4 regions of the Parendozoicomonas sp. 2304DJ65-17 genome follow, and region 3 is predicted to be linked to each of the others. Evidence: predicted binding sites of a transcription regulator. Region 3 holds the regulator's gene; each other region holds the start of a gene.
The links. The regulator sigma-54, encoded in region 3, starts transcription at its own class of promoters, with help from an activator protein. The targets are predictions, from matches to a motif close to TGGCACNNNNNTTGCTNT.
Positions count from the first base shown of each region.

Region 1: the regulator sigma-54 is predicted to act here: its motif matches at 2,501-2,518, upstream of urtA (urea ABC transporter substrate-binding protein).
Region 2: the regulator sigma-54 is predicted to act here: its motif matches at 2,262-2,279, upstream of norV (anaerobic nitric oxide reductase flavorubredoxin).
Region 4: the regulator sigma-54 is predicted to act here: its motif matches at 1,704-1,721, upstream of ACY2RR_RS13325 (P-loop NTPase).

Region 1 covers NZ_JBYVJV010000003.1:204,606-208,773, reverse strand. Annotated here, with positions in the region: gene urtB (urea ABC transporter permease subunit UrtB) at 1-974, opposite strand, end outside; gene urtA (urea ABC transporter substrate-binding protein) at 1,073-2,386, opposite strand; gene ACY2RR_RS10365 (urease accessory protein UreD) at 2,787-3,650, shown strand; gene ACY2RR_RS10360 (urease subunit gamma) at 3,949-4,168, shown strand, end outside.
Region 2 covers NZ_JBYVJV010000001.1:1,028,131-1,032,298, forward strand. Annotated here, with positions in the region: gene norW (NADH:flavorubredoxin reductase NorW) at 1-687, opposite strand, end outside; gene norV (anaerobic nitric oxide reductase flavorubredoxin) at 684-2,189, opposite strand; gene norR (nitric oxide reductase transcriptional regulator NorR) at 2,398-3,951, shown strand; gene ACY2RR_RS04710 (hypothetical protein) at 4,025-4,168, shown strand, end outside.
Region 3 covers NZ_JBYVJV010000002.1:890,627-894,794, forward strand. Annotated here, with positions in the region: gene rapZ (RNase adapter RapZ) at 1-597, opposite strand, end outside; gene ptsN (PTS IIA-like nitrogen regulatory protein PtsN) at 725-1,183, opposite strand; gene hpf (ribosome hibernation-promoting factor, HPF/YfiA family) at 1,202-1,507, opposite strand; gene ACY2RR_RS09020 (RNA polymerase factor sigma-54) at 1,692-3,179, opposite strand; gene lptB (LPS export ABC transporter ATP-binding protein) at 3,376-4,101, opposite strand; gene lptA (lipopolysaccharide transport periplasmic protein LptA) at 4,125-4,168, opposite strand, start outside.
Region 4 covers NZ_JBYVJV010000004.1:293,762-297,929, reverse strand. Annotated here, with positions in the region: gene ACY2RR_RS13335 (sigma-54 dependent transcriptional regulator) at 1-957, shown strand, start outside; gene fliO (flagellar biosynthetic protein FliO) at 926-1,372, shown strand; gene ACY2RR_RS13325 (P-loop NTPase) at 1,791-2,603, shown strand; gene ACY2RR_RS13320 (RNA polymerase sigma factor FliA) at 2,606-3,343, shown strand; gene ACY2RR_RS13315 (rhodanese-like domain-containing protein) at 3,423-3,896, shown strand; gene ACY2RR_RS13310 (heparin lyase I family protein) at 3,911-4,168, opposite strand, start outside.

The DNA.
Region 1 (4,168 bases), on a different contig from region 3:
ATCACCGTTCTCTCAATCAGTACGCCAGTTGCGCCAGCCACAAGGAAGGCCAGGGGCAGGGAGATAAACAGCGAGGCACCGATATGATCCGGCAACAGGCTTTGCACCACATAGGTGGTGTATGCGCCCAGCATAATCATCTCGCCATGGGCCATATTGATAACGCCCATCACTCCGAAGGTTATGGCAAGGCCGATTGCTGATAGCAGCAGCACAGAGCCGAGACTCAAACCAAAGAAAGTATTCTCCACTGCGCCATAGAACTTACGACGCTGCTCAATATCTGAGATGGACTTATTAATGGCGGCCAGTACATCTTTATTCTGCTCAGTGGCTTTTTGGGCCTGCAGTTTTGTATAAACGACGGAACTGTTGACTTCGCCCAGAGTTTGCGCAGCGACAAGGCGTTGTTCTTCATTGCCATTCTTCAGATCAAATAAGGCAAGGCCAGAATCGATCAGCTCTTTAAGTTCACGTTTCTGTTCGGTCTTGCTGGCCGCTTTCAAAAGCTCATGGCTTTCGGGGCTTTCATTGCCCAGCAGGTTGGTAATCGCTGTGCGACGCAATTCGGTATCGGTGGATTGCAGATCTCGTAAAGAGAGCGCACTACGCAGGATTTTGCGCAGTTTGTTATTGAGCGGCACTTTCTTTACCGCACGTTTTTTATGGAGACCAAGCTCTTCGCCTGTTGCGAGGTCGGTCAGCAGGTATTTGCGCCCATCCTTTTGGGCCAGCACAAATGTTTGATTCGATTTCAGGACAAACAACTGTCCATCCAGCCAGAGTTCTGCCAGCTGAACGGATGAAGATTCTTCAGAAGTGGCCAACTGCTGGGCGAGGGTTTCCCGCTCAGACCAGGAACCTTTTAATAATGTTTTACTTAAGAGGGGGTCGCTTAAACCTTCGAATGATGCCGTTGCTGTCATAGACAGACACAGCAAAACCAGTGCGGCCAAGCGCTGAATAACATTCATAGAACGCCTTAATTCATAGTGAACGCGTAAGAGGCAGTAGGTTGGGTTAGCCACAAAGTGGCGTAACCCAACAGCAAAGATTTAAATCAGGAATTAAATTACTCGTACTTCTGACCAGAACACACAGAGGTGCTCAGGTTGTAGTTGCCGCACTTAACAGGAGAGGTCCAGTCAGCAATAATCTTGGCACTCTCTGGCAGATAATCCGTCCAGGCATCACCGATAACACCACCGCTGGTCTGCCATACGATCTCAAATTGACCATCGTCCTGAATCTCACCAATCAGTACTGGCTTGGTCAGGTGGTGGTTAGTGTTCATCACTGCGTAGCCGCCAGTCAGGTTCGGCACAGTTACGCCATAGATCGCGTCACGTACAGAATCAACCTCAGTGGTGCCAGCTTTCTCAACAGCCTTGGCCCACATATTGAAGCCGATGTAGGTGGCTTCCATTGGGTCGTTAGTCACACGCTCTTCATCTTTGATAAACGCCTGCCAGGTTTCGATAAACTCATCGTTTACCTCACTCTCAGCGCTCATAAAGTAGTTCCAGGCGGCGAGGTGGCCTACCAGCGGGCCAGTGTCGATACCAGACAGCTCTTCTTCACCTACGGAGAAGGCAATAACAGGAATATCTTCTGCGGAAAGGCCCTGGTTACCCAGTTCCTTATAGAAAGGTACGTTAGCGTCGCCGTTTACTGTAGAGATCACGGCTGTCTTCTTGCCTGCGGAACCAAACTTCTTGATATCAGAAACAATGGTCTGCCAGTCAGAGTGACCAAATGGCGTGTAGTTCACCATAATGTCGGACTCAGCCACGCCTTTGCTTTGCAGGTAAGACTCAAGAATCTTGTTAGTGGTACGTGGGTAAACGTAGTCAGTACCGGCCAGTACAAAACGCTCAACACCACCGCCAGCTTCACTCATCAGATAATCAACCGCAGGAATGGCCTGCTGGTTGGGCGCTGCACCGGTGTAGAAGACGTTCTTGGAAGATTCTTCACCTTCGTACTGAACCGGGTAGAACATCAGACCGTTCAGCTCTTCCAGAACCGGCAGAGCAGACTTACGTGATACGGATGTCCAGGAACCGAAGATTACGTCCACTTCTTCCTTAACCAGCAGTTCACGGGCTTTCTCAGCAAACAGAGGCCAGTTGGAAGCAGGATCAACCACAACAGGCTCCAGCTTCTTGCCCAGCAAACCACCTTCTTCGTTCTGCTGTTCAATCAGCATCAGAACAGTGTCTTTCAGCGTGGTTTCACTGATGGCCATGGTGCCGGACAGGGAGTGCAACACACCTACTTTGATGGTGTCGTCTGCAGCCTGAGCCACAGTTGCGGCCGTGGCCAGTGATGTGGCAAAAGCCAGTCCTTTCAGTGTTGCTTTTAAGCTCTTGTTATTAGCTTTCATTATCTGCTCCCCGGCAGTCTGGTGAATGATTTGTTTATTCTTCTATTTGTGTGTCGGTTTGTTATTTGGCTTTTCCGTCAGCCAACGCGTTCTCTGCGCGATTCGATATTGGCAATAGCAAAGGGGATGCCATAGTCAGAAAAACTGCGTGATACCGGGGTTTTCAAGAGGATTAACTAGTAAGTGATTGCTATGCAGAAAAACAGCCCGCACAAAGCTGGGGCAATCAAAGGAGGTGTAATTTGGCTGCGTGCACCAATCAGGATCAGGCAATGACTGATGCAAACTTATCGGGCATAACGTGCTGTATTTCAGGTTTATGATCACACCGTGCCCTGAGATCGGCACAGGCTTTGCTGTAATCTGGGCAGATAATATGAATAGATAGAGTAGGGCGGGCATGCAGTATCAACAAGTGGGTAACCAGCATTGGAAAGCAGGAATAGACCTTCAGTTAAAATATTTTAATGGTGCAACCCGCTTAACGCGTACCCGGCACTATGGACCTCTCCGTATTCAGCGCCCGTTCTTCCCGGAGGGGAAAGATCTTGCTCACCTTTATATCCTGCATCCCCCCGGCGGTCTGGTCGCAGGCGATGAGCTTTATCAAAAGGTTGAAGCGTTGCCGGAAAGTCAGGCGCTGGTAACAACGCCGGCGGCAGGGAAGGTGTATCTCAACGCTTATGACGATCAAAGCCGCCCGCAAAAGCAGATTGTCGATATTACTGTAACGGATCGTTCCTCTGTTGAATGGCTTCCCCAGGAAACCATTCTCTATAACGGCTGTTCTGCAGCGATGGAAACCCGGGTGCACCTGAAGGGTTCAGCACGTTATATAGGCTGGGAGATTATTTGTCTGGGACGCACAGCTTCGGGTGAAAGCTTTGATCAGGGTAGTCTGCTGCAAACAGTACGGCTTGAACGTGATGGCAAACCACTATTTCAGGAGCGAATGTTGCTGGAAGCCGGTGAATCTAAGCAAACCGGGCTGCTGGGTTTTCACGGCCGTTCCGTGTTCGGCACGATGATGGCCACTCTTGATGGTCAGGGTAATCAAGAGCCCGATATCGAAGAGTGGCATAACCAGCTCAATCAAGAATCAGAACATCCAGTGGCTTTAACCTGTCGCAATGGTGTGCTGTTGGTGCGTTATCTGGGCAATTCATCCGCTAAAGCGAGGGCTTTGTTCGAAGAGGCCTGGCAGTTATGCCGGCCTTTAGTGCTTGAGCGGGAAGCCTGCCGGCCACGTATCTGGAATACCTGAAAAATCTTAACCTTGTGCCCTGTCACCGAAAATAGCCAATATGCCAGCATGCTTCTTTCTGGTGCGCTTTTCGTGCACCAGAGCTGCGCTTCGTATGGTTCTGGTGCATAAGTCCTCAGGGCAAATTTGAATGCGCCGGTGCTGGTAGCGGATTCAAAGATTGGCGCAGTGATTGCTATAGAGCTTTAGCAATACATACAAGAAGCCTTAGTTTCCAGGCGCAAAGATAAAACCGTGGCACTAATAAAACAGACAAATGTCACCTGAATAATAATGAATCGCTCCGGGTGCTGTAGATATGGAACTGACTCCACGCGAGAAAGACAAACTTCTTCTTTATACCGCTGCACTGGTGGCTGAGCGTCGTTTAGCCCGTGGCGTAAAACTCAATTACCCAGAATCTGTCGCGTTAATCTCCATGCATATTATGGAAGGTGCACGTGACGGCAAAACTGTGGCTGACCTGATGAATGAAGGCCGTGACATTCTCTCCCGAGAGCAGGTGATGGATGGTATCT
Region 2 (4,168 bases), on a different contig from region 3:
ACGACTATTCTCAAAAGTGACTTCCAGCGCATCACCTTTGTGGTTGATGCTGGAAATCACGGTCTCCAGCTCCATCTGACAGCGCTGACCAATCAATACCTGCAACAGGCGGGATGAAAGGAAGCTGGGCAGCATACGAGGCATCAGTCGTGGCGCACGGTCAGTCATGATCACGTCCCGACCAGAGCTGGCCAGATCCATAGCGATCTCGGTACCCACCAGGCCGCCACCGATTACCATAACTCGCTTGGCGTTGCTGAGCCGCTCCTGCCCGACACGGTATTCATCAAGGCTGTTCAGGGTAATGATCTCATCAACCGCATCACCTTCGACGGTTGGAATAAAAGGCTTTGCACCTGTTGCCAGAACCAGCTTGTCGTAAGCCAGAGTCTGACCATTGGCAACAATGCTCTTGGCCGCCGGATAGATGGCTTCTACCCGGGTCTGGCTCAGCAGCTTAATGTTCTGCTGTTCGGCAAACTCAGCGCCTTTCATCTTCACCATATCGTCCGCAGTCATTTTGCGGGTAAACACATGGCTCAGCTCAGGCTTGGTGTAATCATCACCATTGGACGCAGTCACAACTGTAATGGGCAACTCGGCAGATTGCTTACGCAGCATTCTTACCAGGTGGTAGGCAGCAAAGCCGCTGCCTACGATAACAATTCCATGTTCCTGCTGGGTCATGCCACATTCTCCTCAGCGATCACTGCAAACACATCCTTACCAAGGCTGCATTCTGGGCAGAGGAAGTAATCTGGTACTTCGCTCCAAGGCGTACCGGGAGCAACACCCTGGTTTGGCTCACCCAGCTCAGGATCGTAAACCCACTGGCAAACTGTACAGATCATACAATCACAGCTAGCAGCTTTGCTTTCTTCTTTCGCTTCAACAGGTGCAGAGCCGGAGCAGCAAGACTGCTTTGCAGCTTCCACGTCAGCAACTGGTTCTTTGCGATCAAGAACGGGGCGTATAACTTCTTCTGAGAGGTCACGCTGTGCCCATAGGCGAGCCAGCTTACGACCATGTGCACGACACTCAGCAATCGCTTTACCGTCTGGCTTCCACTTGGACTTCAAACCTTCCGCAGTTTCAAAACCGGCATCAGTCAGGCGGGCGTGAATGCGGTCTACAGCACCACCATTCCAACCATAGCTACCGAAAGCGCCAGCCCACTTGTTCTTGAAGCGCAGGCCAGTAATTTCTTCCAGCATGCCGGCAACCTTTGGCATCATTACATTGTTCATGGTGGAAGAACCCACCAGCACAGCCTTGGAACGGAACACGTTAGCCAGAATTTCGTTCTTATCGTGACGGGACACATTGAACACTTTCACGGCCACCTGAGAATCCACTTCGTGGATGCCCTGGGCAATGGCATCTGCCATCATGCGGGTGTTGTTGGACATGGAGTCGTAGAAGATAGTGATGCGATCTTCCTGGTAATCCTGTGCCCACTCCATGTACTTTTCGATGATCTGGGTTGGGTTCTCACGCCATACACAGCCGTGGGAAGTGGCAACCATATCCACAGGCAGGTTAAAGCTCAGAACTTCTTTGATTTTGGCAACCACCAGAGAACTGAATGGCGTCAGGATGTTGGAGTAATAACGCAGGCACTGCTCCATCAGTTCGCCCTGATCAATCTCGTCGTTGAACAGACGTTCATCACAGTAGTGCTGACCAAAAGCATCATTACTGAACAGTACGGCGTCGCCAGTCATGTAAGTCATCATGCTGTCTGGCCAGTGCAGCATAGGCGCTTCAACAAATACCAGCTGCTTGCCGTTACCCAGATCCAGACTGTCGCCAGTCTTAACTGTGTTGAAGTTCCACTCAGGATGATGGTGGTGACCTACAATGGAGTCGATCGCATTTTCAGTGCAATAGATTGGCGTGTTAGGAATCCGGGACATCAGCTCGGACAAAGCACCGGAGTGATCTTCTTCAGCGTGGTTGATAACGATGTAGTCGATCTCGTTCAGATCAATTTCCTGTTCCAGGTTCAGGATAAATTCACGGCTGAACTTGCTGTCGACGGTGTCAATCAGCACAGTCTTCTCTTCACGGATCAGGTAGCTGTTGTAGCTGGTGCCTTTGGTGGTTTTGTACTCGGTACCGTGGAAGTCACGGATTTCCCAGTCACGTTGGCCAACCCAGTGAATGTTGTTTTTGATGTGCAGTGTCATAGCGATGTCTCCGGTGGGAAGGGCGAGGTAAGTCTCAAGCCCTTCGCAATAAATTCTTAAGTTACTTCCACTAGAGCACATGCCGTGCCAACTTTTATTTCCTTGATTTTAAAGGACTTTTTAAAACGACACTGTCATAATGACACACGCAAAACATTGTCAATACGACAGTGATTGTGTTTTTGACAGTCTTCGGATTTATAAAAATATGCAGTACCACCAGCGGATTGATCTCACCAAACTGGCGCTGGAAATGACTTCTGGTCTTTCCTCGCAGGATCGCTTTGGCCGTATGCTCGCCATTGTCAGAGATCTGTTTGATTGTGAAGCCTCGGCTCTGCTGGCTTTTCAGGAACATAAGTTTGTTCCTCTCTCCATTGATGGTTTAGCGCCAGATGTTCTTGGGCGGCACTTCTCACTGGAAGAACACCCAAGACTCGAAGCCATTGCCCGCGCCGGAGATATTGTTCGCTTCCCGGCAGACAGTGACTTACCTGATCCTTATGACGGTCTTATCCCTTCTCTTGAAGGTGAACTGAAAGTTCATGCCTGTGTGGGTTTACCGCTGATTGCCAATGAACGGCTGATTGGCGCGCTAACCATTGATGGTTTTTCCGCTGACCAGTTCGATGACTTCAGTGATGATGAATTACGTACAGTCAGCGCTATCGCTTCCGCATCTTTAAATAACGCTCTACTTATGGAGAAACTGGAGAATCAGGCTGTAGGCTTCTCCAGCCCTCAGCAAGACCAGCAGGCGTCACCCAGCACCATCAAACAGGTTCAAATGATTGGCCAGTCTGTTTCCATGCAGATGCTTAGAAAAGAAATTGAAGTAGTTGCCAGCACAGATATGACAACCCTGATTCTTGGGGAAACCGGCACAGGTAAAGAGTTGGTTGCCGGTACAATCCACAACCAGTCAGCCAGAGCAGAAAACCCAATGGTTTACCTGAACTGTGCGGCACTTCCAGAATCTGTAGCGGAAAGCGAACTCTTTGGTCATGTAAAAGGCGCTTTCACCGGAGCCATCAGCCATCGTAAAGGTAAATTTGAACTGGCTGATGGTGGCACACTGTTTTTGGATGAAGTGGGTGAACTCAGCCTCTCTCTTCAATCAAAACTATTACGAGTATTGCAGTACGGAGACCTGCAGCGGGTAGGCGACGACAGCAGCCTGAAAGTAAACACCCGCATTGTTGCCGCAACCAACCGGGATTTAAAAAGAGAGGTCAGTGAAGGGCGATTCCGAGCAGACTTATATCATCGCCTGAGCGTATTCCCGATTCATGTTCCACCGTTGCGAGATAGAGGTGAAGATGCGGTGGTACTGGCCGGATTCTTTATTGAGAAATGTCGTGCGCAACTGGGGCTTCGTCATCTCAGCCTGAGTGCCTCCTGCCACCAGCGACTGCTGGAGTATTCCTGGCCTGGTAATGTTCGTGAGCTGGAACACTGTATTCACCGCGCTGCCATCCTGGCACGCTCAGAAGCGATTGATGAATATGTGATGATTTTGCCGGAGCATTTTAATTTAAAAGGGGAACAAGTCGGCCTTAAGAAAGTTCCTACAGCCTCCTCCGCACAGGAACTCTCATTATCCCGGCTCGACAACCTCCGAGAGGCAACTGATAACTTTCAACGCCAGTTAATCAGTGTTGCGCTGAAAGAAAACAAGAATAACTGGGCTGCTACAGCCAAGAAGCTAAGTGTTGATGCAGGTAATTTGCACAGGTTGGCTAAACGTCTTGGCTTAAAGTAAACCTCTGTCGTTTACACCGGAAAGAAAGAAATCAGCGCCTATACTTCCCGGCTTTTTTCAGCCCGAAAGAATCATGAAGCTCTCTGTGCGCCTCTCTGCTGGCCTTCTACTTTTAATGCTTATTTCCCTCAATCTGCACGCCACAGAAGAAAAGACTTATTACATATCGAACGGCTTGTACTTTCTTATAGATAAGTCATTCAAGGGTGACACCTGT
Region 3 (4,168 bases):
AGGGTTGGGAAGGCAACGAACATCGAAAACAAAATCCGCGTCAATAGGGACGCCCTTTTTAAAGCCGAATGACTGAAACTGTAAGGAAAGCTCGTGGCGCTCTTTTCCTGCCACGCGCTGGCGAATAACGCTGCGCAGATCATGTAGGGAAAGGCGGCTGGTATCGACGCGCATATCAGCCGCATCGGCAATAAACCCCAGAACTTCTGCTTCTTTTCTTATAGCTTCGTCGAGAGATGACTCTCCATCGCTTAAAGGGTGGCGGCGGCGGGTTGCGCTGAATCGTTTCAGTAATGTTTCGTGATCAGCGTCCAGATAAATAATATCCCCGGCCAGGTGTTCCTGTTCCCGAAGCTGCTGATGGATGATGGGGAACTCTGCAAGTTCTCCGGGAGTGTTGCGGGCATCAATGCTGACCGCCAGCGCGTTGCCCGCACCAGCGGGTTTATTTCTAAAGCGTTTTACAAGACTGATCAGCAAGCTGGCAGGAAGATTATCTACGCAGTAGAAACCCTGGTCTTCGAGAGCTGCAAGAGCGGAACTTTTTCCGGAGCCTGATCGCCCGCTGATAATTACGAGTCTGATGGTCTTTGGCATATGTCAACGTATCCCCCGCCGATGGATCTCTGTGTGTTCGGATCCTTGGTCAAGCATAGGAAAAAAAACGGGTAAAAAAAATAGAGCCTGCGGTTGCAGGCTCTATTATCGGTAAATTAATTGGAATTCAGGCGCTTACTTTTGCTGTAAGCAAACGATAGAGGGTTTCACTGCTATCTGCTGACCTCAGTTGTTCACAGAGTGAATCGTCACTGAACTGCTCAGCAATCTGTCGCAGGAAATCCAGATGCTTCTCAGTTTCATGTTCTGGAACAACCAATGCAAAAACCAGGTCGACAGGTTTTTTGTCGATAGCATCGAAGTCAATTGGTTTAGCGAGCCTAAGAAATACTGCCTGTGGCTCTTCGCAGTTTGCTACCCGGCAATGGGGTAGCGCAAAACCATTACCAAGACCTGTGCTTCCAAGTTTTTCCCGGGTCACAAGCTGGTTGAACAACTCCTTGGTATCAAGACCGGGCTGTCTTTGGCTGATTATGCTGGCGATGTATTCCAGAGTGCGCTTCTTGCTGGCTCCCTGCACGCCGTATAAGGCGTGACCGGGAGCAAGAATATTCCGTAGGCTCATTGGATTTTGGACCGGGGATCAGTGAGAGGCCCCCTGAAGGCGATCAATATTTTTTTCCTTGTACTTCAAAAGCTGACGATCAAGTTTGTCCGTCAACAGGTCAATAGCAGCATACATGTCTTCATGTTCAGCCGATGCAGCGATATCAGCATTACGTACGTGCAGGGTCGCTTCGGCACATTGCCTTTGCTTTTCAATACTCAGGGTAACCTGAACACTTGTTATTCCATCGTAATGGCTGGCTAGCTTGTCAAGTTTTTTTGAAACGTACTCGTTCAGAGCTTCTGTTACGTCGAACTGATGACCACTGATCTTAACTTGCATGCGTTACTCTCCTGGTGTCAGGTTGAGCAGCCCCGACAATTCCATACCGGGCCGACACTTTAGATTCTACCACCAGTCCCGTGCCTCGTCTCGGATTTTGCGTATCTGGAATCTATTTCCATGAGCCAAGGCATGCTTCAGACTGATCTGGCGCTGTGGTAGCGCATTTTCTATAAATTGGTAGCTATACCAGACGTTTTCGCTCATTGGAGGGAGGAATCATCAGAGCTTCCCTGTATTTGGCGATGGTGCGTCTGGCGACTTTTATTCCCTGCTCTCCCAGAAGGGTGGCGATTTTGCTGTCACTGAGAGGCTTTTTCGGATTCTCCTGGGCAATCAGTTTTTTGATCAGTGCCCGGATAGCTGTTGAAGAGCATTCTCCGCCGGATGTGGTGCTAACGTGGCTAGAGAAAAAGTATTTCAGCTCGAAAATTCCGCGGGGTGTATGCATGAACTTCTGGGTGGTCACCCGTGAAATTGTTGATTCATGCATATCAACCGCTTCGGCGATATCGTGCAGAACCAGAGGTTTCATAGCCTCTTCACCGTAATCCAGAAAGCCGCGTTGGTATTCAACAATGCGGGTGGCTACTTTCAGAAGTGTTTCGTTTCGGCTTTGCAGGCTTTTGATAAACCAACGTGCTTCCTGAAGGTGGTTTTTCAGGTAAGTATTGTCATCGCTGGAATCCGCTCGTCGAATCAGGGATGCGTAGCCATCGTTAATGCGTAAACGTGGAGCTGTGTCAGGGTTCAGATCAACAACCCAGCGCCCTTTGCGTTTGCGAACCAGAACATCCGGAATAACATACTCTGCTTCTGATTCCTGAAGCTCTGCTCCGGGATGAGGGTTCAGACTCTGGATGATGGCCAGCGCGTCTTTGATCTGAGGTTCTTTCAGCCGGGTGCGGCGCATTAATGTTGCGTAATCACGGGTGCCGAGAAGATCGATGTAACGATCAACAATGCGGTGAGCATTGATAACATCATCGGTTGCTTCAGGAAGTTGACGAAGTTGAATCAGCAGGCATTCCCGTAAATCCCGACAGCCAACACCAACCGGTTCGAAATGTTGTATACGGTTGAGAACCATCTCAACCTCGTCCATTTCAATTTCCCGCTCAGGATCCTGGCTTTCCAGAATATCTTCCAAGGACACGGTGAGATAGCCGTTGTCATCGATGCCTTCAATAATCGCCATAGCAATCATACGATCAGTGTCGGACATCGGCGCCAGGTTCAGCTGCCACTCCAAGTGGTCCTGCAGGGTTTCACTGGAACTGGTACGAGTTGTGAAATCATCAACTGGGCCATCGGATTGACTGCCAGAGCTTGACGGTGCAGCCTGATAAACATCATCCCAGCCGCTGTCTACAGGCAGATCAGAAGGAATGGATTCGCTCCAGTCTTCCTGAGTTTCTTTAGTTTCGTCGGTCTTTTCGGTTTTGGTGGATGCGTTCAGGTCAGTGAGGCCAGCATCAGAAATGGCGTCCTGCACTTCCGGGTCTGCAGCAGGTTGGAGCTCCTCTTGCTCCAGCATTGGGTTGCTTTCCAAGGCTTGCTGAATCTCCTGCTGGAGATCCAGTGTAGAAAGCTGCAGCAAGCGAATGGCCTGTTGCAGCTGGGGTGTCATTGTCAGCTGCTGGCCAATTTTAAGTTCAAGAGATGGCTTCATGGGATCGTATTATCCAGCCTTAACTGCACTGTCCTGCAAAATTATTTTCAACATCCCTGCCCGTTGGCTTAACACATGATAACGCTTCCGTATAAACCACTATATTACACTGCCGTATGCTCCAACGTGAAGCTCAGCCTGTGAAATACAGTCGTCAGGAAGAGCTGCGACCAGTAGCGGTGCAGCTCCGCAGGCGTTAGATCCGGAAATGCTCTCCGAGGTAAACGTCGCGCACTTTCTGGTTGCTCAGAACGGTGTCGCTGTTGCCTGACGCGATGATCTGACCTTCGCTGACAATGTAAGCGTGCTCACAGATATCCAGAGTTTCCCGAACGTTGTGGTCGGTAATGAGTACGCCGATACCTCTGTTCTTCAGGTGGGTGACGATTTCCTTAATATCCGTTACGGAAATAGGGTCAACACCGGCAAAGGGTTCATCGAGCAGTATGAATGAAGGTTCTGTAGCCAGGGCTCGGGCAATCTCAACCCGGCGTCGTTCGCCACCAGACAGGCTCATGCCCAGGCTGTCACGGATGTGCTGAATATTGAACTCATTCAGCAGCTCTTCCATTTTTTCCAGACGCTGAGCTTTGCTTAAACCTTTTCTGGTTTCAAGAATGGCCATGATGTTATCGGCCACAGTCAGCTTTCGAAAAATGGATGCTTCCTGAGGCAGGTAGCCGATACCGGCACGGGCTCGGCCGTGCATGGGTAAAGCGGTCAGGTTCTGGTCGTCAATGGAAATCTGGCCGCCTTCCGCTTGAACCAGACCGACGATCATATAGAAGCATGTGGTTTTGCCCGCCCCGTTGGGGCCAAGTAGCCCAACAATCTGGCCACTTTCTATAGATACAGAAACATCACGAACGACCTGCCGACCGCTGTAACTTTTCTTCAGGTGTTTTGCTTGCAGTTGTGCCATGTGGCCTGTGTCTTTCTCTGCGTCTACTTGGATGAACCGGGAGTCTGATTGGGTTGGATAACCATCT
Region 4 (4,168 bases), on a different contig from region 3:
ACTGGCGAGTCTGGTACCGGGAAAGAAGTGGTGGCTTGTAATCTTCACGAGCATTCGAACCGTAAAGATGAACCATTTGTACCGGTGAATTGCGGTGCTATTCCTCCCGATTTGCTGGAAAGTGAACTGTTTGGTCACGAAAAGGGCGCTTTCACTGGAGCTATCGCAACTCGCAAAGGCCGCTTTGAACTGGCTGAGGGCGGTACGCTGTTTCTGGATGAAATTGGTGATATGCCATTATCCATGCAGGTGAAGCTGCTGAGAGTCCTGCAAGAAAAGAAGTATGAGCGGGTTGGTGGAACGGCTTCTATTGATGCAGATGTTCGCATTATTGCTGCCACTCATAATGACCTGGAAAAAATGGTGGCTGAAGGGAAGTTCCGTGAAGACCTGTATTACCGTTTGAATGTTTTCCCCATCGAAACTCCATCTCTCCGCCAGCGTTCAGAAGATGTACCGCTGATCCTGAATGATCTGATTAACCGCATGGAACGTGAACAGCGTGGTTCTGTACGTTTCAGCTCAGCTGCTATCTTGTCTCTCTGTCGTTATGAGTGGCCGGGGAATGTTCGGGAGCTGGCAAACTTAGTGGAACGTCTGGCCATTATGTACCCCATGGGGGTTATTGGGTTGGAAGAGTTACCAGGACGTTTCCGCAAAGCGTCCAGTGAGGCGGCTCAGGAATCGGGTGTTGCGGAAATGTTTCCAACCACAATTCAGCCTTCAGGTATGGGTGGGTTGGATGAACTGGCGGTATTGCCGGTGAACGGGCTGAATCTGAAAGAGTTTCTTTCAGATCTTGAACGTAAGTTGATCCGTCAGGCTCTGGATGACTGCAGTAATGTTGTTGCCCGTGCAGCGGATAAACTTCAGGTTCGCCGGACCACTCTGGTGGAAAAAATGCGCAAGTATGGTCTGAACCGCTATGAGCAGGCAGATAATACCTCTTCTCCTTAAGAGTCTTTTGATTTTCGGTTCTTCTCTCGCCTTGGGAGGAGAGCCGGAAGCCACCTCCCAGATAGCTGAACAGGTGGCTTCACCAGAACCTGATGCCGAGCTTGGCATGATGGAACTGTTGAAGATGCTGTTTACCTTTGTGTTTGTTATCTGCCTTATGTTTGGCTTGGCTTGGTGGGTTAAGCGCTGGCGGCCAGAATTAGCTACTGGTCAGGTGGGTTTAAAAACCAAAGCTGTTCTTTCTCTGGGGGGAAGAGATCGAGTAGTGGTGGTTCAGGCTGGAGAGCGTGAATTGTTGTTGGGTGTTTCTTCCGGTCGAATTACTCTCTTGGGAGATTACGACAAGCTGTTGCCCGATCCAGAGGTTAAACCTGACAGCGCGCAAAAATTTCGTGATCTTCTGAAACGTTCCTGATCCTCTCTGAAAGTCTTTCCTGAACAATATCCAGTGTGGCTGAATTGCCATACTGGATATTTTGTATTTACCCTGTCGTATTCTTGAAAAAAACATTTTTCATTTCTCTTTTTCTTGTCTCTTTATGACGGGCATCTGACGTTTTTCTACTGTTGGAAAAGTTCTGTTCGGCAGGAATCTGGCGACGCCAGTTTGACATGTCAAAAAACAGAGAAAATCGAAAGATAGTCTCCCTATGCTGTACGACAGCGGATTTATTTATCTTTGTTATTTTTCTTATAAAACAGTTGGTTATGGTTTTGTGATGAATTTTTAACAGAAAGGTCCAAGTTGGCACGGTCGCTGCAATACCTAGGGTATGCGCGCCAAGGATGGCGCAAAGATCCAACAATAGAGCGGACCGTAAAGGACTATGGATGTGAAACCCGCAAGAGTAATTGCTATTGCCAGTGGGAAGGGAGGCTCAGGGAAGAGCTTTCTAACCCTGAACCTTGCCGAGGCGCTGTCCCGGATGGGGCGTAGGGTCGTTATTCTGGATGCCGACTTTGGCCTCGCCAATATTGAACTGCTGGCTGGCGTTCAACCGGAAAAGTCTGTCGCTGATGTGCTGGCTGGCCGGTGCGACATTACTGAAACCCTGATTGAAGGCCCTGGTGGTGTTCGGATTATTCCCGGAAGCCGAAGTGAGCCTGATATGGCAGCACTTTGTCATGGTCGTCTTTCTGGGCTGATTAATGCCATTGATGTTCTGGCCGGTGATGTTGACTACCTGCTGATCGATACAGCCGGTGGCTTGTCCGCGAATGATTTGCAATTGATTCAGGCTGCCGGTGAGCTGCTGGTGGTTATGACTCCTGACCCTCTGTCACAGGCAGATACCGCTGATTATATAAAAGCATTGCGCGGACATTGTGGAATTCAGCAGTTCGGCATTCTCACAAATATGACCCGCCGTCAGCGTGAAGGTCACACTCTCGTTGAAACTCTTCAGCAACGTCTGGATTTTGAACAGGACCTTGTTCTTCGTCACTGTGGACAGGTGCCGTTTGATCAAGATGTGGCGAAGTGTTGTCAGAACTTCCAGACCATTCTGGAAACCCGCCCGGAATCCCGTACTGCCAGAGCACTGCAAATGCTGGCGGAAACACTGGATCGTCGACGCATCAGCAGCCCGGTTGCTGGTGGTATGACCTTTTTCCTTGAACAGACTGTTAATGCAGGGGGCATGTAAGCATGGAAGCGCTTGTTCACAATGCCAGTGATAATGATGAAAGCAATCGTAAACATCTTTATCAGGTCGAAATCGTTGAGAAACATGCCAATCTGGTGAAACGGATTGCACGACATTTGTCTGCCAGAATGCCCGCCAGTGTTCAGGTTGATGACCTTGTACAGGCTGGCATGGTTGGTTTGCTGGAAGCCGCCGGAAAATATGATGCGGAAAAGGGCGCAAGTTTTGAAACCTTCGCCGGTATTCGTATTCGTGGCGCCATGCTGGATGAAATTCGCCGTGGTGACTGGGGCCCCCGATCCGTTTACAGAAACTCCCGTCGGGTGAGTGAGGCCACACAAATTGTTGAGGCCCGTGTGGGTAGAGATGCCCGTGATGCGGAAGTGGCTGCAGAACTGGATGTATCTCTCGATGATTACTTCAACATGGTTAAAGACCTGAAAGGCTGCCGATTGTTCAGCTTTGAAGATATGTTCGACAGCGAAGAGTCCCGTTTTCAGCGCCCGGGTGATGGTTGTACGCCAGATGCTGATTTGTACGATGAGAAATTCCGCAATGCTCTGATGAATGCCATCAAGTCTTTACCAGAAAGAGAGCAGCTTGTGCTTACCCTGTACTACGATAAAGAACTGAACCTGAAAGAAATTGGCAAACTGCTGGGAGTGAGTGAATCCCGGGTCAGCCAGATTCATAGTCAGGCTGCATTACGGTTGCGTGGACGCCTGCAAAACTGGAAATGATTTCCGGTTTTCAGGTTGTTACAACTCAGATGCTGGGAAAGATGTTCTGAAAGTCGTGACATGTAACAGGGAGGTTGCAATGTCGTATAGAAATACCTGGGCGGTGTTTGGGGTTCTTGTTTCGTGGCTTGGTTTGGCAGGAGTTGTTAATGCCAAAGAAGCACCAGAATCAATCAATGGGGCTGAAACTATTACCACGACTCAGGCTCAGGAGCTCTTTCGCAGTGGTGCCACCTTTATAGATGTTCGTAACCGGCAGAAGTGGCAGTGGGGGCACATCCAGGGAGCGCATCACTTTGATTTGCGTTCAACCTTTGGCTTGCTTCGGCACCCCGGCTTTATCAAGAAAGATCACCCGGTAGTGATTTACAGTAATGGCCCTCATACCATGCGTGGCGCGTTGGCCACCTATATGGCAGCATCCTGGGGGTATGAGAACGTTTACTTTTATCGGGATGGTTACTTTTCCTGGCTGGCAACTGATCTTCCGGTAGCCAAAGCCCAAAAAAGCAGTGCACTGGAAGCAGCGATTATGCAGTCCGCTCCCAGATAAGAGTTCGTGTTTCGTTATTTCTGCTCGATGATAACAGTCGCTTCCCGCATCCGGCTTCCGTAATAGCCAGCCCAGTATTCGCTGTCTTTACCGCTGTCGCTGAAGCGGATGTATTTGGGAAGTCGCTTATAGTTCTTAAATACATGGGTTTCTGTGATCCACTTCTGATCTCCACCCCACTGACAAGGACCTTTGACGATCTTTGGGCCGGTTGTCCAACGGTCGATAACCTGCCGGTTTCCGTCCAGTAAAGTCACAGTCAGGCTGTATTT